DNA from 3 places in the Burkholderia lata genome. Region 3 is predicted to be linked to each of the others. Evidence: riboswitches for the same ligand, from Rfam matches in the RefSeq annotation. Region 3 holds a riboswitch; each other region holds the start of a gene.
The links. A riboswitch is a leader RNA that binds a small molecule or an ion and turns the genes downstream of it on or off. The one in region 3 is predicted to bind cobalamin.

Region 1: linked by a shared signal. The riboswitch ahead of BCEP18194_RS30200 (TonB-dependent receptor domain-containing protein) and the one ahead of cobA (uroporphyrinogen-III C-methyltransferase) in region 3 are both predicted to bind cobalamin.
Region 2: linked by a shared signal. The riboswitch ahead of BCEP18194_RS24585 (CbtB domain-containing protein) and the one ahead of cobA (uroporphyrinogen-III C-methyltransferase) in region 3 are both predicted to bind cobalamin.

Annotation. Positions count from the first base shown of each region.
Region 1 is NC_007511.1:1,675,964-1,681,501, reverse strand. It holds gene BCEP18194_RS30220 (NADP-dependent oxidoreductase) at 1-708, opposite strand, end outside; gene BCEP18194_RS30215 (Dabb family protein) at 757-1,389, opposite strand; gene BCEP18194_RS30210 (hypothetical protein) at 1,379-1,723, opposite strand; gene BCEP18194_RS30205 (helix-turn-helix domain-containing protein) at 1,891-2,949, shown strand; cobalamin riboswitch at 3,039-3,231, shown strand; gene BCEP18194_RS30200 (TonB-dependent receptor domain-containing protein) at 3,571-5,499, shown strand.
Region 2 is NC_007511.1:388,622-394,159, reverse strand. It holds gene metE (5-methyltetrahydropteroyltriglutamate--homocysteine S-methyltransferase) at 1-493, opposite strand, end outside; gene BCEP18194_RS24595 (LysR family transcriptional regulator) at 621-1,529, shown strand; gene BCEP18194_RS24590 (CbtA family protein) at 1,552-2,274, opposite strand; gene BCEP18194_RS24585 (CbtB domain-containing protein) at 2,288-2,497, opposite strand; cobalamin riboswitch at 2,531-2,668, opposite strand; gene BCEP18194_RS24580 (histidine phosphatase family protein) at 2,718-3,305, shown strand; gene BCEP18194_RS24575 (inorganic phosphate transporter) at 3,481-5,073, shown strand; gene BCEP18194_RS24570 (2OG-Fe(II) oxygenase) at 5,497-5,538, shown strand, end outside.
Region 3 is NC_007510.1:1,813,305-1,818,664, forward strand. It holds gene BCEP18194_RS14110 (cobyrinate a,c-diamide synthase) at 1-1,063, opposite strand, end outside; gene cobO (cob(I)yrinic acid a,c-diamide adenosyltransferase) at 1,066-1,668, opposite strand; gene BCEP18194_RS14120 (cobalamin biosynthesis protein) at 1,707-2,084, opposite strand; gene cobA (uroporphyrinogen-III C-methyltransferase) at 2,081-2,830, opposite strand; cobalamin riboswitch at 3,001-3,238, opposite strand; gene BCEP18194_RS14130 (transglutaminase-like domain-containing protein) at 3,322-4,350, opposite strand; gene BCEP18194_RS14135 (DUF3857 domain-containing protein) at 4,387-5,124, opposite strand.

The DNA.
Region 1 (5,538 bases), on a different replicon from region 3:
GCCCGGTGCCAGCAGGTCGAGCGCATCGGGCAGCGTGTCGCCGCCGACCGCGTCGAGCACGAGGTCGACACCGCCGGGCGCCCAGGCGCGCAGCGCCGCGGCGATGTCCTGCGCGCGATAGTCGATGCTCGCCGCCGCGCCCAGCGATTCGACCGTCTCGCGGTTGCGCGCCGAACACGTCGCCGCGACGCGCGCGCCGGCCTGCACCGCGAGCTGGATCGCGAACGTGCCGACCGCGCCCGCGCCGCCGTGCACCAGCACGCACTGGCCCGCCCGCAGCCCGCCGTCGTCGAACAGGCCGGCCCACGCGGCCAGCGCAGGCGTCGGCACCGTGGCGGCTTCCGCCAGGCTCAACGCATCGGGCACGCGCACGACCGAGTCGTGGCGCACGGCTACGTATTCCGCATACGCGCCCCAGCGCCCCGCGCCGACGTCGGTCTGCGCGAACACGCGCATGCCGGGTTCGAAACTGTCGACGCCGTCGCCGACCGCTTCGACCACGCCCGCCGCGTCGAAGCCGATCACGAACGGAAACGTGTATTGCATGAATGCACCGAGGTAGCCTTCGCGGCATTTCCAGTCGGCGGGATTGATGCCCGCGTACGCAACGCGGATCAGCACGTCACCGGGGCCCGGCGTCGGTGCCGGCACGTCGGCCATCCGGAACGCGTCGGAATGACCGACGCGGTCGATCAACAAAGCTCGCATCTTCGTGTCTCCAGGGTTGTGTGTTGTCAGCTTGATGTGTGCGGCGCGTCACGCCGCCGTATCGGCCAGCAGGCTCGACGCGAGCGGACAGAACGCATGCGAGATCGCATCGACCGTCCAGTCGGGGCTTTCGGCATCGAACCGGCGATCGACCCAGCCCCAGTGATACGGATGCATCAGGTATTCGCCGACGAGATCGCCGACGTGCGCGAATTCCTGCTGCCACACGTGCGTCCACGCGCCGGGCGTCTCGATCCGGCTCAGCCGCCAGTTGCGGATACCGGGCATGAACGCGGGCATAAGCAACAGCTCGCGTTCGAGCGCGGCGATCTGTGCTGCGCTGGCCTGCGGCCGCGCACGCAGCATCAGCGTGCGCCATACGCCGTCGCGCAACGCCGGTTCGCGCAGGCCGCCGCCGATCGCGCGGCACGCTGCGCCGTCGATGCGCGCGATACCCGGCAGTTGCGCCAATGCGGCGAAGTCCGCTGTGTCGCAGGCCACCGACTCGTCGCGCAGCACGTCGAGCGTGTAGTCGCCCGCGCCCCAACTGCCGTCCAGATTGCGTGCGAGTGCCACGCGTTTCGCACCGGCCAGCGCGTGCGCGGCCTCGTGCAACGCATGTTCGATCGCGCCGGCATGGCAATCCGCCGACACGAATACCTGTGCCGTGTCATGCCGCATGGTCGACCTCCGTCGGCACCGGCAGCGGCGCAGCGGCGTCCGTCATCACATGGCGGCGGCGCACGTCGCACAGCGCGTCGACGGCCATCCAGAAGCCGACCACGTCGGCATCGGTCAACGCGCGCATCCGGTAGTAGGCCGGCGCGTCGGCCACATGCCAGGTCAGCCACAGCGTGCTCGGCTGGCCCGGCACCGCGACGGGCGGCGACACCCAGCGGCCGGCCGCCGTCAGCCCGCGTGCCGCATGGCCCGGCAGGTAACGGTCGCGCAGCAGGGCAAGCACGTCGGGAATGCGCTCGGGCGCGAGCGTGATTTCGTCTACGATCTGGATCATTCGCGTGTCGTCCGTGGTCGTTGGTGACAGGGATGCGCAGCCGGCCTACGCCGTTCCGGCGAGGCCGAAGGCAGTCGGCGTGGATAGCATTCTTGCGTGGCGACGGTCAGCCGACCCCTACCGGCCCGCTCACCGGCCCCTGTCGCAACGCTCAGATCGGGAGACTCATGAAACAACGCGCCATGCCAACCCGCGGCCGCGTCCTGCCGGGCCTCGGCGCGCGCCTGCTGAGCGAACTCACGCGCAGCGGCGCGCCGCCGGCCGATCGCGATGCGCAGCCGCCGCAACCGGCAACGACATCGGGCGATTTCGTCGCGCTGTACCGCGACGCGATCGAACGCCTCGAGGCGCAGGTCGCACGCGGCGACGGCCACCCGCCGATGCGCAAGCGCGAAGTCGATCTGATGTGCCGCTGCCTGCTGAGTTGCGCGACGCTCGCCGACGCGATCCGCTGTGCGCGCGAATTCGGCGAGATGCTGACGCCGCGCGCCGGCGCGCTGTCGCTCACCGTGCGCGACGGGCGTGCGACGTTCCGGATGGATTCGCTGCGCCGCACGCGCAGTCCGGCCGCGTGCCTCGTCGACCTGACGGGGTTGTTCTGCTATCTGCAACTGTTCGGCTGGCTGATCGGGCAGCCGTTGCGGCCGACCGACGTGTGGCTCGGCCATCCGCGCCGCGACGACGCGATGCCGCTGCTCGGGCTGTTCAATGCGCCGGTCGAAGTGGGCCGCAAGACCTACGGCTTCGCGTTCGATGCGGCGCGGCTCGAATGCCGCGTGATCCGCCAGCCGGCCGAGCTCGACGCGTTTCTCGTCGATTTTCCGTTTCGCCTGATCGATGCGGCGCCGGCTGTCGTGTCGTGGGCGCAGCAGGTGCGCGGCTTTCTCGATGCGGCGCTTGCGCACGAGCAGGCGTTGCCGGTGCTCGCCGAGCTGGCCACGTGGCTCGATGTCAGCGAGGCAACGCTGCGGCGGCGGCTGGTGGCCGAGCACACCGGTTATCACGCACTCCGGGAGCAATGTCTCGCCGAAGCCGCACAACGTTGTCTGCGCGAGTCGGACTGGCCGGTCGCGCGGATCGCCGCGCATCTCGGGTTCGGCGGCGAGGAGGCGTTTCGCCGCGCGTTCGTGCGGTGGACGGGTATCGCGCCGAGCCGGTTCCGGCGCGATTGCATCGCAGCGAATCCACCCGTTTCGTCAGACATGAAACGCGGCGCCGACGCATAAAAGAAAGGATTTCGAAAATATTTGCGCGGTAATGACGTTTTTTCGCATCCCCGCGCGGCCGGACAATTGACGCGCCGGAGCGCACGCCATTACCCTTGCGCGCTGATGGTTCCCGGAAACGGGATCAAAAGGGAACGCAGGAGAGGCAGCGCCTCGAATCTGCGGCTGCCCCCGCAACTGTGAGCGGCGAATCCGTGCCACTGCATGCCACTGGGAAACCGGGAAGGCCGGCACGAATCAGGACCCGCGAGCCAGGAGACCTGCCATCGACCCGAGGTCCAAGCAGCCGCACCGGGCGGGGTGTCCCGATGCGCCAACACCGCCTTTGGCGGTGCCCGTTGCATGGACGGCCCGACCTCAGGATCCGCCCGATGTCCACCATTACCGCATCCGCTTCCGCACCGGAAGCGTCGCGCCGGCACGCCGCCGGCATGCACGGCCCGCCCGCTCGCGCGTGCCGCTCCCTGTCGATCGCGTCCGCCGGCATATGCCGCGCCGACGCCCGCGACTGCGGCCCGCTTGGCCCGGTCGCGCGATAGCCCGATCACCGATAACAAAACCGGTGCTGCCGCCGCCCGCCCTCGATCGCCGCATGCGCAGCCCGACAACAACGACAGCCTCATGAAGATTCGACACCTCCTTGCCACGTCCGCCGCGACTGCGCTCCTCTCGCCGCTCGCCCACGCTGCCGGCGACACTGCGGTTTCGCAACCGGCCCCGGCCGCCGACAGCGCCGACCTGCCGACGATCAACGTGACCGACGCGCGTCGGCTGCCCGAGTCGTTCGACCAGCGCTATGCGACGACCCAGGTGCTCACGCGCACCGATCTCGACCGGCTGTCACCGAGCGACCCGAGCATCACGCAGGCGCTCGCGACGCTGCCCGGCGTGACGGTCTCGCAGAACGGCGGGCCCGGTTCGTCCGCGTCGGTCAGCATCCGCGGCTCGTCGGCAAGCCAGGTCGCCGTGTTCATCGACGGCATCCGGATCGGCTCGTCGACCACCGGTATCGCGCCGTGGGCGGACCTGCCGACCGAAGCGTTCGAGCGTGTCGAAGTGATCTCGGGGCCGGCCGCCGCGTCGTTCGGCGCCAATGCGATGGGCGGCGTCGTGCAGCTCTTCACGCGCCGCGCCGCCAACCAGCCGAACCAGACGACCGTGTCGTTCGGCGGCGGGTCGAACAAGACGTTCGACACGCAGCTCCGCACGTCGGGCACGGTGCCGTCGACCGGGCCGCTCGCCGCGCTCGGCGGGCTCACCTACTCGCTCGGCCTGCACTCGTACAACACGGCCGGCATCGATGCGACGCGCCCTTTTGCGTACGGGCATGAGGCGGGCCGCAACCCGTACCACGCGCAGGATCTCGATGCACGCCTCGGCTACGCGCGCGACAACTGGTCGATCTCGACGTTCGCGCTGTATCACCGGTCCGATCTGTCCTACGACAACAGCGGCTATGGGAACCGCCAGCTCGATCATCAACTGACGACCGGCATCGCGTTCCATCTCGACATCACGCCGGACACGCAGTTCGACCAGTCCTTCGGTTATTCGAACGATCGCGGGTTCATCTACGCGAGCGATCCGACCATCCCGACCGACCAGATCAATTCGCAGCGCATCAGCACGTCGACGTCGCTGACGCATCAGGAGCGCGGATTCCATCTGTTCGGGCTGCCGCTGTCGGGCGAAACCAAGCTCACGTACGACTTCACGCGTGAGCAGGCATTCCTGCCGGTCGACATTCCGAACGGCGTGCCGACGCGCAATGATTCCGCGTTCTCGCTGCATCAGTCGGCAACGCTCGGCAGCGTCACGATGTTCCTCGCGGGGCGTCATGAAATCATCGCCGGGCAGTCGGTGAATACGGGTAACGCGGCGCTGTCGTGGGCGATCACGCCGGTGTACACGGCACGCGTGTCGTACGGCAATGCGTTCCGGCTGCCGACGTTCAACGACCTGTATTACCCCGGCTACGGCAATCCGAATCTCAGCCCGGAACGCAACACATCGGTCGAGGCGGCGGTCGATGCGAACACGTCGTACGGTACGTTCACGGCCGCGATCTATGACACGCGAGTCACCAACCTGATCGCGTACAACCCGGCGACGTTCTCGCCGATGAACATCGGTCGCGCGCATATTCGCGGGATCGACCTGTCGTACAAGGGGACGATCGGCCGTTCGACGCCGGTGAGCGTCGCGGTCGGGATCCTGAATCCGCAGGACGAGACCAACGACTCGTGGCTCAACCGCCGGCCGCGCCAGACGGTCAGCCTCAACATCGATCACACGTGGGATGAACTGCACCTGCATGCGTTGAGCACGGGGGCGTCGCTGCTTTATGGCGGCACGACGTTCGACGATCCGGCGAATTCGACCTATCTGCCTTCGTACCTGACGGTGGGCCTGCGCGCGTCGTACCGGATCAATTCGCACGTGACGGTATCGGCGACGGTGTCGAATCTGTTCGATCGGCAGTACATGACCGCGTATGGGTACAACACGCTCGGGCGGACGGCGTTCGGGAAGGTGACTTATACGTTCTGACGGGGGAATGCGACGGCCTTGACGTGCTGAGCGGCGCGG
Region 2 (5,538 bases), on a different replicon from region 3:
TCACCGGCTTCGCGGCCACGCCCTGCGCCTGCGCTTCCGCCAGTTGCTGCAGCAGGCGCGACGGGTCAAGCGAGAAGTTCGTGTCCGCGTGGAACTCCGGCACGATGTAGTGGTAGTTCGTATCGAACCACTTCGTCATTTCGCCGGCCGACACTCCGCCGCAGCACGCGGCGTGCTCTTCCGCCGACTGTGCCGAACGACCGCGCGCGACGCGGAAATAGTTGTCGAGCGCGTCGCCGTGGAAGCCCTGCACGCGCTTCGGCAGGTTGCCGAGCGTGAAGCTCATGTCGAGCACCTGATCGTAGAACGCGAAGTCGCCGACCGGGGCCAGGTCGAGGTCGCGCTGGTCGTTCCAGTGACGCTGGCGCAGCTCGGCGCCGAGCGCCTTCAGCGCGCCGCGCGACGATTCGCCCTTCCAGTAGCGTTCAAGACCGAACTTGAGTTCGCGCTTGGCGCCAATGCGCGGAAAACCGAGGTTGTGTGTCGTGACCATGAGCGCCGTCCAGAAGAGAAATTGAAGGTCCGGCAATCATCATAGGGATTTCAAATCATGAAATAAAATGGCATTATTTCATTCATCCATTAAAGTTATTCATGCATTCGTTGCGCGAGCGAAATCCATGCTGGAACGATTCCATCTCGTCGTCATTCGTGAGGTCGAGCGCCAGGGCTCGCTGACCGCGGCCGCCAATACGCTGCATCTCACGCAATCGGCGCTCAGCCATACCGTCCGGAAAATCGAGCAGCAGCTCGGCACGCCGATCTGGGATCGCGAGGGTCGCGGCCTGCGGCTCACGCAGGGCGGGCAGTATCTGCTGAAGCTGGCGAACCGGCTGCTGCCGCAGTTCGAGCTCGCCGAGGAGCGGATGAAGCAGTACGCGAAAGGCGAGCGCGGCACGCTGCGCATCGGGATGGAGTGCCACCCGTGCTACCAGTGGCTGCTGAAGGTCGTGTCGCCTTACCTGTCGCGCTGGCCCGACGTCGACGTGGACGTGAAGCAGCGCTTCCAGTTTGGCGGCATCGGCGCGCTGTTCGGCTATGACATCGACGTGCTCGTGACGCCCGATCCGCTGAACAAGCCGGGCCTGCGCTTCGACCCTGTGTTCGACTACGAGCAGGTGCTGGTGGTCGCCGATTCACACCGGTTCGCGAACGCCGACTACGTGACGCCCGAACAGCTGACCGACGAGATCCTGATCACTTACCCGGTCGAAACCGACCGGCTCGACATCTACAACCAGTTCCTGACGCCGGCCGGCATCGTGCCGAAGCGGCACAAGTCGATCGAGACGACCGACATCATGCTGCAGATGGTCGCGAGCGGGCGCGGCGTGGCCGCGCTGCCGAGATGGCTGGCCGACGAATACGCCGACCGGATGCCGGTCGTGCCGGTCAAGCTCGGCAAGAAGGGAATTGCGAAGCAGATCTTCCTCGGCATCCGCGAAGCGGATGCGTCGATCGACTATCTGGCCGCGTTCGTCGCGCTGGCGCGCGAATCGACGTGGAGCGCGCCGCGCATGCTGCGCTAGACGCGCCCCGTTGCGATGCGCGTCAGGCGGCGCGCATGCCGACGCGTTCGGTGCGTTCGACCCATGCGCCGAACAGCAGGCCGATCGTCGTCCACGTGATCACCTGCATGCCGATCGCCGCGACGCGGAACTTCCACAGCACGGCGGCCGGGAACGCTGCCGGCACTTCGTTGATCGACGGCAGCCCGAGCTGCACGGCCGCGATGATCGCGACGAACACGAGCCCCGCGACAATCGACGCGTTCCATTGGCCGAGCTTTGCCAGCAGGTGGCGGCGCACGTTGACCGAGAACACCATCGTCGCGATCGAGATCGCAATCATCAGGAAGAACAGGCCCGTGCGATAGCCGATCGTGTCCGGGTCGCCGACCGACGGCGGATTGGCCGGGTACTTGATGTTCGGCACGATCACGAGGGCGATGAACGCAGCCAGCGCGAGCCACGCGGCCAGCGGCCGTGCCGGGAGGCGGCTGCCTCGGCCATACGCGTACGCAAAGACCAGCGAGAACAGTCCGCCGAATGCCGCGCCGTAGGTCACGACGCCCGTCAGCAGACCGAGGCCGGCCTGCGTGTGGCGGCTCACTAGCTCGGGTTCCGGCGCGTCGCCCTTGGCGGCATCGAGTTTTTCTTCAAAGGAGATTGCCTGATCGACTTGCGGTTCGCCGACGACTTTCGCGAAACCGAACGTGAGAAGGCCTGCGGCGATGCCTGCGAGCATCCCGCGCATGAGCAGCTTTCCGACCATCATGAACTCCGCGTCAGTGGCAGGGGAAGCCGAGCAGATGGCGACCGTCGTGGACGAATTCGTGGACGTACATGCCCGGCACGAGCGACGTCGCACCCTGTTCCGCGCCGACGAAGTAAATCGCGAGCAACAGGATCAGGCCGACGAACACGGCCCACGGCAACAATTCACGGACGGGGATGGGCGCCGGCACGACCGCCGGCTTCAGCACTGCTTCGCTCATGGATGCACCTCAGGGGAATCGCGCCCCGACAAATGTTGGATGGGTACGAAGGCAGGTCTGGCTTCCGGGATCATGGATCACCGGTTACAGTGGCGCGACCGCGCCGGAATTGAACCGGCTTCCGCGTTTCGTATCGGGCGAATTGTACGCGCGAACGTTCGCGTATTGAAGCGGCGACAGGTGAACGAACGCACCCGTCCCGGGTCATCCGAAACACGACATGAACATGCATGCCTCGCTGCGCCTGATCGCACACGCATCGACCCGCGCGATGCGTACCGGCACGTTTCCCGACGACGATCCGCTCGACGCGCACGGGCTCGCCGAAGCCTTGGCACTGCGCGACCGGTGGACAGGCGTGACCGGCGCGCTCGTGTTGTGCAGCCCGGCCCGCTGTGCGGTGCAGACCGCCGATGCGCTCGGCCTGCACGCCGACGTCGATGACGCACTGCGCGACATCGATTACCGGAACTGGCGTGGCAAGCGGCTGCACGACCTCGCGCGCGACATGCCTGACGAATTGAGCGCGTGGATCGGCGATCCGTCCGCGTCGCCGCACGGCGGCGAATCGTTCGACGCAGCGATGCGCCGTGCCGGCACATGGTTGAACGCGCTGCAACACGGCCGCGACATCGTCGCCATCACGCATGCGCCGATCGTTCGCGCGGCCGTCGCGCATGCGCTGCGGATGGATCCCGGCGCGGCAACCCGCATCGACGTCGCACCGCTGTCGTGCACGACATTCGCTGCGTCGCCGCACGGATGGATGTTGATCGCCGACGACGATCGGCGCGACACTGCCACATAGCCTCCCGCCGTGTTGCGTTCACTTTGTGGACCACGACGCAAGCCGATGCGTCGCATCGTAATCGCGACGCTCACCTTACGTCGCTGTAAGACACTCCGTTCGTTGTCCCTGCTGTCATCAAACTGACTGCTAGCCGAAGCTAGGATCGGTCGCGGTTCCCTTACGAGATACCGTCATGAATCAACCTGCTTCGTCTACCCCGAACAATTCGGGTTCCGTCGAGCGCACCAGGCAGCTCGGCTATGCCGTCTTCCTGCTGGTGCTCGCGATCGGTGCAATCTATATCGCCACGCACCTGATCGACGATCTGTCGCCGATGCGCGAAGGATCGCTGTTCCCGTACCTGATGCTCGGCGCCGCGCTGCTGATCGCGCTCGGCTTCGAGTTCGTCAACGGTTTCCACGACACCGCGAACGCGGTGGCCACCGTGATCTATACGCACTCGCTGACGCCGAACGTCGCGGTGATCTGGTCCGGCCTGTGGAACTTCCTCGGCGTGATGATCTCGAGCGGTGCTGTCGCGTTCGGCATCCTGCAGCTTCTGCCGGTCGAGCTGATCCTGCAGGTGGGCAGCGGTGCGGGCTTCTCGATGGTGTTCGCGCTGCTGATCGCCGCGATCGTGTGGAACCTCGCGACCTGGTATTTCGGGTTGCCGTCGTCGAGCTCGCATACGCTGATCGGGTCGATCATCGGCGTCGGGCTGATGAACCAGCTGATGCACGGGCCGTCCGGCACGAGCGGTGTCGACTGGGGCCAGGCGCTCGGTGTCGGCAAGTCGCTGCTGTTCTCGCCGATCGTCGGCTTCCTGTGCGCGGCGCTGCTGCTGCTCGTGCTGAAAACCCTCGTGAAGATTCCGGAGCTGTACAAGGAGCCGCCGAAGGATCAGCCGCCGCCGTTCTGGATTCGCTGCCTGCTGATCCTGACCTGCACCGGCGTGTCGTTCGCGCACGGCTCGAACGACGGGCAGAAAGGGATGGGCCTCATCATGCTGATCCTGATCGGCACGGTGCCGGCCGCCTACGCGCTGAACAAGGCCGTCACGCCGGCCGAGACGCAGACCTTCGTAGCGGTCGCGAACCAGGCAGCCGCGACGTTCGGGAAGTACACGAACGGCGTCGCACCGTCCGCGAACCCGCGCGCTGACGTCGAGCTTTACGTCCAGCATCGCGAACTGACGCCGGCCGTGATCCCCGCCGTGCAGCAGTTGTCCACGTCGCTCGCGACCGCGGTCGGTGCATCGGGCTCGATGGCGGCCGTGCCGCAGCGTGACGTCGACAACGTGCGCAACACGATGTATCTGGTATCCGAAGCAATCCGCCTGATCGAGAAGTCCGGTCAGCCCGCGTTCGCCGCCGACGACAAGCTCGCGATCGACAACTATCGCAAGCAGCTCGACCACGCAACCAAGTTCATTCCGACTTGGGTGAAGGTTGCGGTCGCGATCGCACTGGGCCTCGGCACGATGGTGGGCTGGAAGCGGATCGTCGTGACCGTCGGCGAGAAAATCGGCAAGCAGCATCTGACGTACGGACAGGGCGCGTCGGCCGAACTCGTCGCGATGCTCACGATCGGCGCAGCCGACGTGTACGGATTGCCCGTATCGACGACGCACGTGCTGTCGTCAGGCGTCGCAGGCACGATGGCGGCGAACGGATCGGGCTTGCAATGGGGCACGGTGCGCAGCCTCGTGCTGGCGTGGGTGCTGACGCTGCCGGCGTCGATCGTGCTTGCCGGCGGACTCTATTGGCTGTTCCGGTCGGTGGGATAAACGGTGATTCGGCGGGGGGCCGGCGACAGCCGGCTGCCCGCTGCAGAAGATTCGACCCTCGCTTCTTCGCTTCTTCGCTTCTTCGCTTCTTCGCTTCTTCGCTTCTTCGCTTCTTCGCTTCTTCGCTTCTTCGCTTCTTCGCTTCTTCGCTTCTTCGCTTCTTCGCTTCCTCGCTTCCTCGCTTCCTCGCTTCCTCGCTTCGCCAATTCGACTCGTCGAGGCATCCGGTGCGTCCATGCCGTCGTGGGCGTTCACCCTCTTTCTTTCCCGAATTGAAGCGCAAGATCTGGAGCGCGCTGGCGCATGGACATCCGTAGACTGGGCGCATCAACATTTACCGTGGGCGCCACCGTGCGGACAATGCGGCCGACGCATTCCGCACGGCTGAATGGCGCCACATTGCTGACGAACCGAGGTACGCCCGTGAACATTGCCGACCTGCAACCTGCCGTCGAATCGCTGGAA
Region 3 (5,360 bases):
ACCGGCGCTGCATCGTCGCCTGACCCGGCAACAGCCCAAGCATCGGCGTCGTCACGCCGTCCACATCGGTCAGCGCGTCACACAGATACACCATCCCCCCGCATTCCGCGACGATCGGCCGGCCAGCCGCCGCGTGTGCGCGAATCGACCGTGCGGTCGTGGCGTTTCCCGTAAGCGTTGCCGCGTGCAACTCCGGATAGCCACCGGGAAGGAACAGCGCGTCGCAATCGTCCGGCACCGGTTCGTCGGCGAGCGGCGAGAAGAACCCCACTTCCGCACCGAGCGTCTCGAGCAACGCGAGATTCGCCGGATAGATGAACGAGAACGCCACATCGCGCGCCACCGCGATCCGCTTGCCGGCGAGCGCACGCGGCAGCGGCGCGGCTGCATCGGGTTCCGCGAACGCAACGGCCGGCGGCAACTCGGCAAGCGCCGTTTGCGCCAGCACGTCGGCCGCGCGATCGAGGCGCGCATCGAGATCGTCGATGTCGCTCGGCTGGTGCAGGCCAAGATGCCTTTCGGGTAAAGCGATGCCCGCATCGGCCGGCACGTGCCCGAGCCAGCGCAGGTCATCGGGCAGCGCCTGTTGCAGCAGTTCCGCGTGCCGCTCCGAGCCGACGCGATTCGCCAGCACACCGTGAAACGGCAGCCCCGGCCGGAACCGCGCGAGCCCGAACGCGATCGCCGCGAACGTCTGCGCCATCGACTTCGCGGAAATCACCGCGACGACCGGCACGCCGAACGCGGCCGCGAGGTCGGCACTGCTCGGCGTGCCGTCGAACAGCCCCATCACGCCTTCGATCAGGATCAGGTCGGCATCGCGCGCGGCATCGGCCAGCAGCGCACGGCAGCCGGCCTCGCCGACCATCCCGAGATCGAGCGCATGCACCGGTGCGCCGCTCGCGCGTTCGAGCAGCATCGGATCGAGAAAATCGGGCCCGGTCTTGAACACGCGCACGCGCCGGCCGAGCCGGCGGTGCAGCCGCGCGAGGCCCGCCGTCACCGACGTCTTGCCCTGGCCCGACGCGGGCGCACTGACGAACAGCGCGGGGCAGGCGAGCATGCTCAGAACTCCACGCCGCGCTGCGCCTTCACGCCTTGTTCCTTGTACGGATGCTTGACAAGCCGCATTTCGGTGACGAGGTCGGCCGCATCGATCAGCGCATCGGGCGCATGCCGCCCGGTCACGACGACGTGCACCGAGTCCGGACGTGCGGTGAGCGTCGCGAGCACTTCGTCGAGCGGCAGGTATTCGTACTTCAGCACCGTGTTCAGCTCGTCGAGGATCACCATCCGGTAGTCGCCGCTCTCGATCATCCGGCGCGCCTCGTCCCAGCCCTTGCGCGCGGTCGCGATGTCGGCGTCGCGGTTCTGCGTGTTCCACGTATAGCCGTCGCCCATCGTCACGAAATCGCATTCGGCCACCGCGCCGAGGAAGTCGCGCTCGGACGTGTGCAGCGCGCCCTTGATGAACTGCACGACGCCGAGCCGCATGCCGTGGCCGAGTACGCGCACGGCCATGCCGAACGCGGCCGTGCTCTTGCCCTTGCCGTTGCCGGTATTGACGATCAGCAGGCCCTTTTCGTTGACGGCGGCGGCCTGCTTCTTCTCGTGGCCCGCACGGCGGCGTTCGGTCATCCGTTGATGGGATTCGGCGTCGGTTTTCATCGGATTCGTCCTGTCGAAAGAAAGCGAAACAAAAGGGTTCAGAGCGGGCCGGCGAGTGCGACCGTCACGCCGTCCCGGATGGATTTGGGGCCGAGCAGGCGGCCGTTCGGCGCCGCGAGCTGCGCGCACGGCTCGGCCACGCCCGCGACGCCGAAGCGGGCGAGCGCGGCGTCCGACGGGCCGCTCGCGGCGAGTTCGGGGCGGCTCGCAAGTTGCGCCGCGTCGAATGCGACGAGCGGCCAGCCGCGTCGCGCGCACAGCGTGCGCAGCGCGCGGGCACGCGCCTTGTCGGCGAGCGTGGCAATGAGCGCGGGTTCGGCGGCCGGGTACCGCGCGAGCGCCGCGCGGATCGCGGCATCGAGTTGCGCGGCCGTCACGCCTGCGCGGAAACCGACGCCGAGCGCGACGCGCATCATGCGCCGCTGCCGAGTGCGGCACGTACCGCGGGATCGTCGGCGAACGCCGCGACGCGGCCGATCACGACGATCGCCGGTGAACCGATGCCGGCCGTGCCGACGCGTTCGACGAGCGTGTCGAGCGTCGCGAGCACGTGCCGCTGTTCGGGGCGCGTCGCGTTCTCGATCGCCGCGCACGGCGTATCGCCGGGCAGACCACCTTCACGCAGCGCCGCAGCAATCGCGTCGAGCCTGCGGATGCCCATGTAGACGACGATCGTCATGCGCGTGGCCGCGAGCGCACGCCAGTCGGGTTCGTCGGCGCCCGCGCCGTGGCCCGTGACGAAGATCACGCCCTGCGCGTCGCCGCGCTGCGTGACCGGAATGCCGATCGCGGCCGGCGCGGCGATGCCCGCGGTGACGCCGTTCACGACCTCGACCGGGAATCCCGCCGCACCGAGTGCGGCCAGTTCCTCGCCGCCGCGACCGAACACGAACGGATCGCCGCCCTTGAGTCGCGCGACGCTGCGACCCGCGCGCAGATGCACGAGCATCGCGGCGACGATCGTCTCCTGCGGTGTCGATGCATGTCCGCCACGCTTGCCGACGTGCTCGATGTGCGCATCGACGCGGGCATGGCGCAGCACGTCGGGGTTCACGAGATCGTCGACGAGCAGCACGTCCGCCGCGCCGATCGCGTGGACGGCCTTGAGCGTCAGCAGGTCGGCGTCACCGGGGCCGGCGCCGATCAGCCACGCGCGGCTCATCGGGCGCGGCACGGCGCGCACCGTGTCGTAACAGTGGAACAGGGCAGGCGGGCGGCACGGCGGCGGCCAGCAGACAGGTCAAGCATGACGGATCGAGCGAAGCCCGCGCGGACGCGGGCGGAATGCGCACCCCATCCGTCCCCCGCGGATCGGGCGTTCGGCGAGCGTCGGGCTCGCCCCTTGCGTCGGCCGGTATCCGGGCTGGCCGCTTGCCAGGCCGCAGCCTTCCCGCCCGGCTGAAGGGCAGTGGCATCGTGGGCGGCATGGGCGCGTGCGCGGGGAAGCGCATCGCGCGGGCGGCGTACCGTTGCGGGGACAGCACAGGCCGGGCGGTGGTCCGCCTCCTGTTTCCCGTTTAACTGCAGGCGCGGAATGCGCATGCGAGCACCGAACGCGGCGCATACGATAGCACAGGCGTTGCGGCGCACGGCTGCGCGTCCGGCGCTCTCCGCGGTCGGATCAGCGTGATGGGAAACACCCGTGCCGCGCGCCTAGCGATACAGGATCTGCCGCTTCAGATCCTTCGAGATGCTGCGCGCGGCGTCTGCCCACGCGGCGAGCTTCGCGCCGCTGCACACGTTGCTGCCGAGGTTGCGATCGAGCACGCGCGTCACGTCGACGGTCCGGCCTTCACGGTGATAAGTGGACTGATAGGCGATTTCCCCGACTCGTACGGAGACGTCCGGCGGGATTGCGAGCAGGTGGGCGTCGGCCGGCAATGTGATCCGGTAGTGCTCCTCGAGCCGCGTTCCGGCACATACGCCTTCAAATACCTTGCTTTTCTCCTGGAGCACGAAATCGGCGAAGCTCCGGATCTGACCGAAGTTGGGCAGCGACGGGATCGCAAATGCCGCGGGGCCGGGCATCAGCGCCAACTGGTTCAGATCGCCGTGCAATGCGATCGAGAACGGCTGGTCGAGGTCGTCGAGATGACGCGGGCTCATCTGCAACTCGCCCGCGAGGCCGTAGCGGCGCAGCATCTCGTCGGCAAGCCGCTTCGGCTGGACGTGGATGAACATCTGGCGCGCCCGCTGGACTTCCTGGCCGTCGAGCGTGATGTCGCCCGTCATCGTCGCATTGCCGTCACGATCGAGATCGACCGCATAAGCCAGCAATGAGCGGCTGTTGTGGCCGTTCTGCGGCGGCGTGACGATCAACTGGCCGGTCGAGGTGTCGAGCGCGGGCTTGCCGCTCGCCTCGAACTGCAGTGCGCCGAACGGCAGCACGCCGACCGTGGTGTCGGCAAACACGTCGAATTCCGGCAGCCATACGATCGCATGATTGAACGTCAGGACATCGGGTACGGCCGGCAACCGATAGCGGTTGCCGAGATTGACCAACACGGTATGGCTCTCGATGCCCTTTGCATCGAGCAGGGCGGACAGCAGCGTCGCCTGATCCTTGCAGTCGCCGTAGCGGTTGGCGAGAACCGTGTCGGCGCGATGCGGAACGACCGGCCCGGCGCCGAAATACACGCCGACATAACGGATGTTGCGTGCGACCCACGCGTATAACCGCATCGCCTGTTGGCGCCGATCCGCGATCCCGGTGGTCAACTAATTTGCGAGCTGGCGGATCGCGTCGTCCTGCTGCTGCTGATCGAACGCGCGGATATGGTAGGCGTGGGCGATTTCCGCGTAGCCGGAGAAGTTGCTCGCGATGAAGACGGGGCCGATATCCGTCCACGCCACCGTGTTCGCTTGCTCGTCGAGCGGGCCGGACGGCGGCGTTTCGTAATGATAGGAACGGAGCCGGCGTCCGTCGCGGGACGCGTCGGCCGATTGATGCATGCCACGCGCGTCGATCGCGACCGGCATGTCGTCCGGCGTGTCGAGCGTGACGTTCGCCGAGCGATAGTCCTCGATCGGCGGAAACGAGAGCTGCACGCTGAATTTGCCGGGAAACAGCGTGTCGGTGTCGGCCAGCGTGTACGACAGCCGGATCGAATCGCCTTTTGCGAGCGCGGGAAACGTGACGATACGCAAATGCTCTGCACTGAATTGCGGCGCGGCGATCGCGACGGGTGCCGGACGATCGAAGATGCCCTGTGCAGCATCGACCGAAACCGTCGAGCCGTCGGCATGTACCGTCTGCGCCGAATTGACGTCAACCTTCGCGAACTGTGCGTTGTACGACAGCACATACTGGCCGAAGCGGGCGATCGCCGCATCCGTCAGCAACTTGATCGACAGATCGACCTTGATCACGCGTTTGCCGGATGGGTCGACCGTGATCAGGTTGTCGCATCGTTCGATCCGGTAGTCCGCCGCGAACGCAATCGAAAGCTGGAGCATCAGCAGAGCCGCAATTCCGTAGCGTGCGATGCGTGAGACATTCATGTCGAACCCCAATCGATGGAAGTCTGGCGATGCAGCCGGTTCAGTCAGGCGCCGCCTGAATTGGGCGACACGGCGTCATCCGGACAAGACGGTATACAAATCTCCGCGGCCACGTCAATCGTCTGCACATCCGTCCCTGGACGCTGCCTCGTCCGGCTCCGACGCTGCCTTGACGCTCTCGCCCGCGCCGC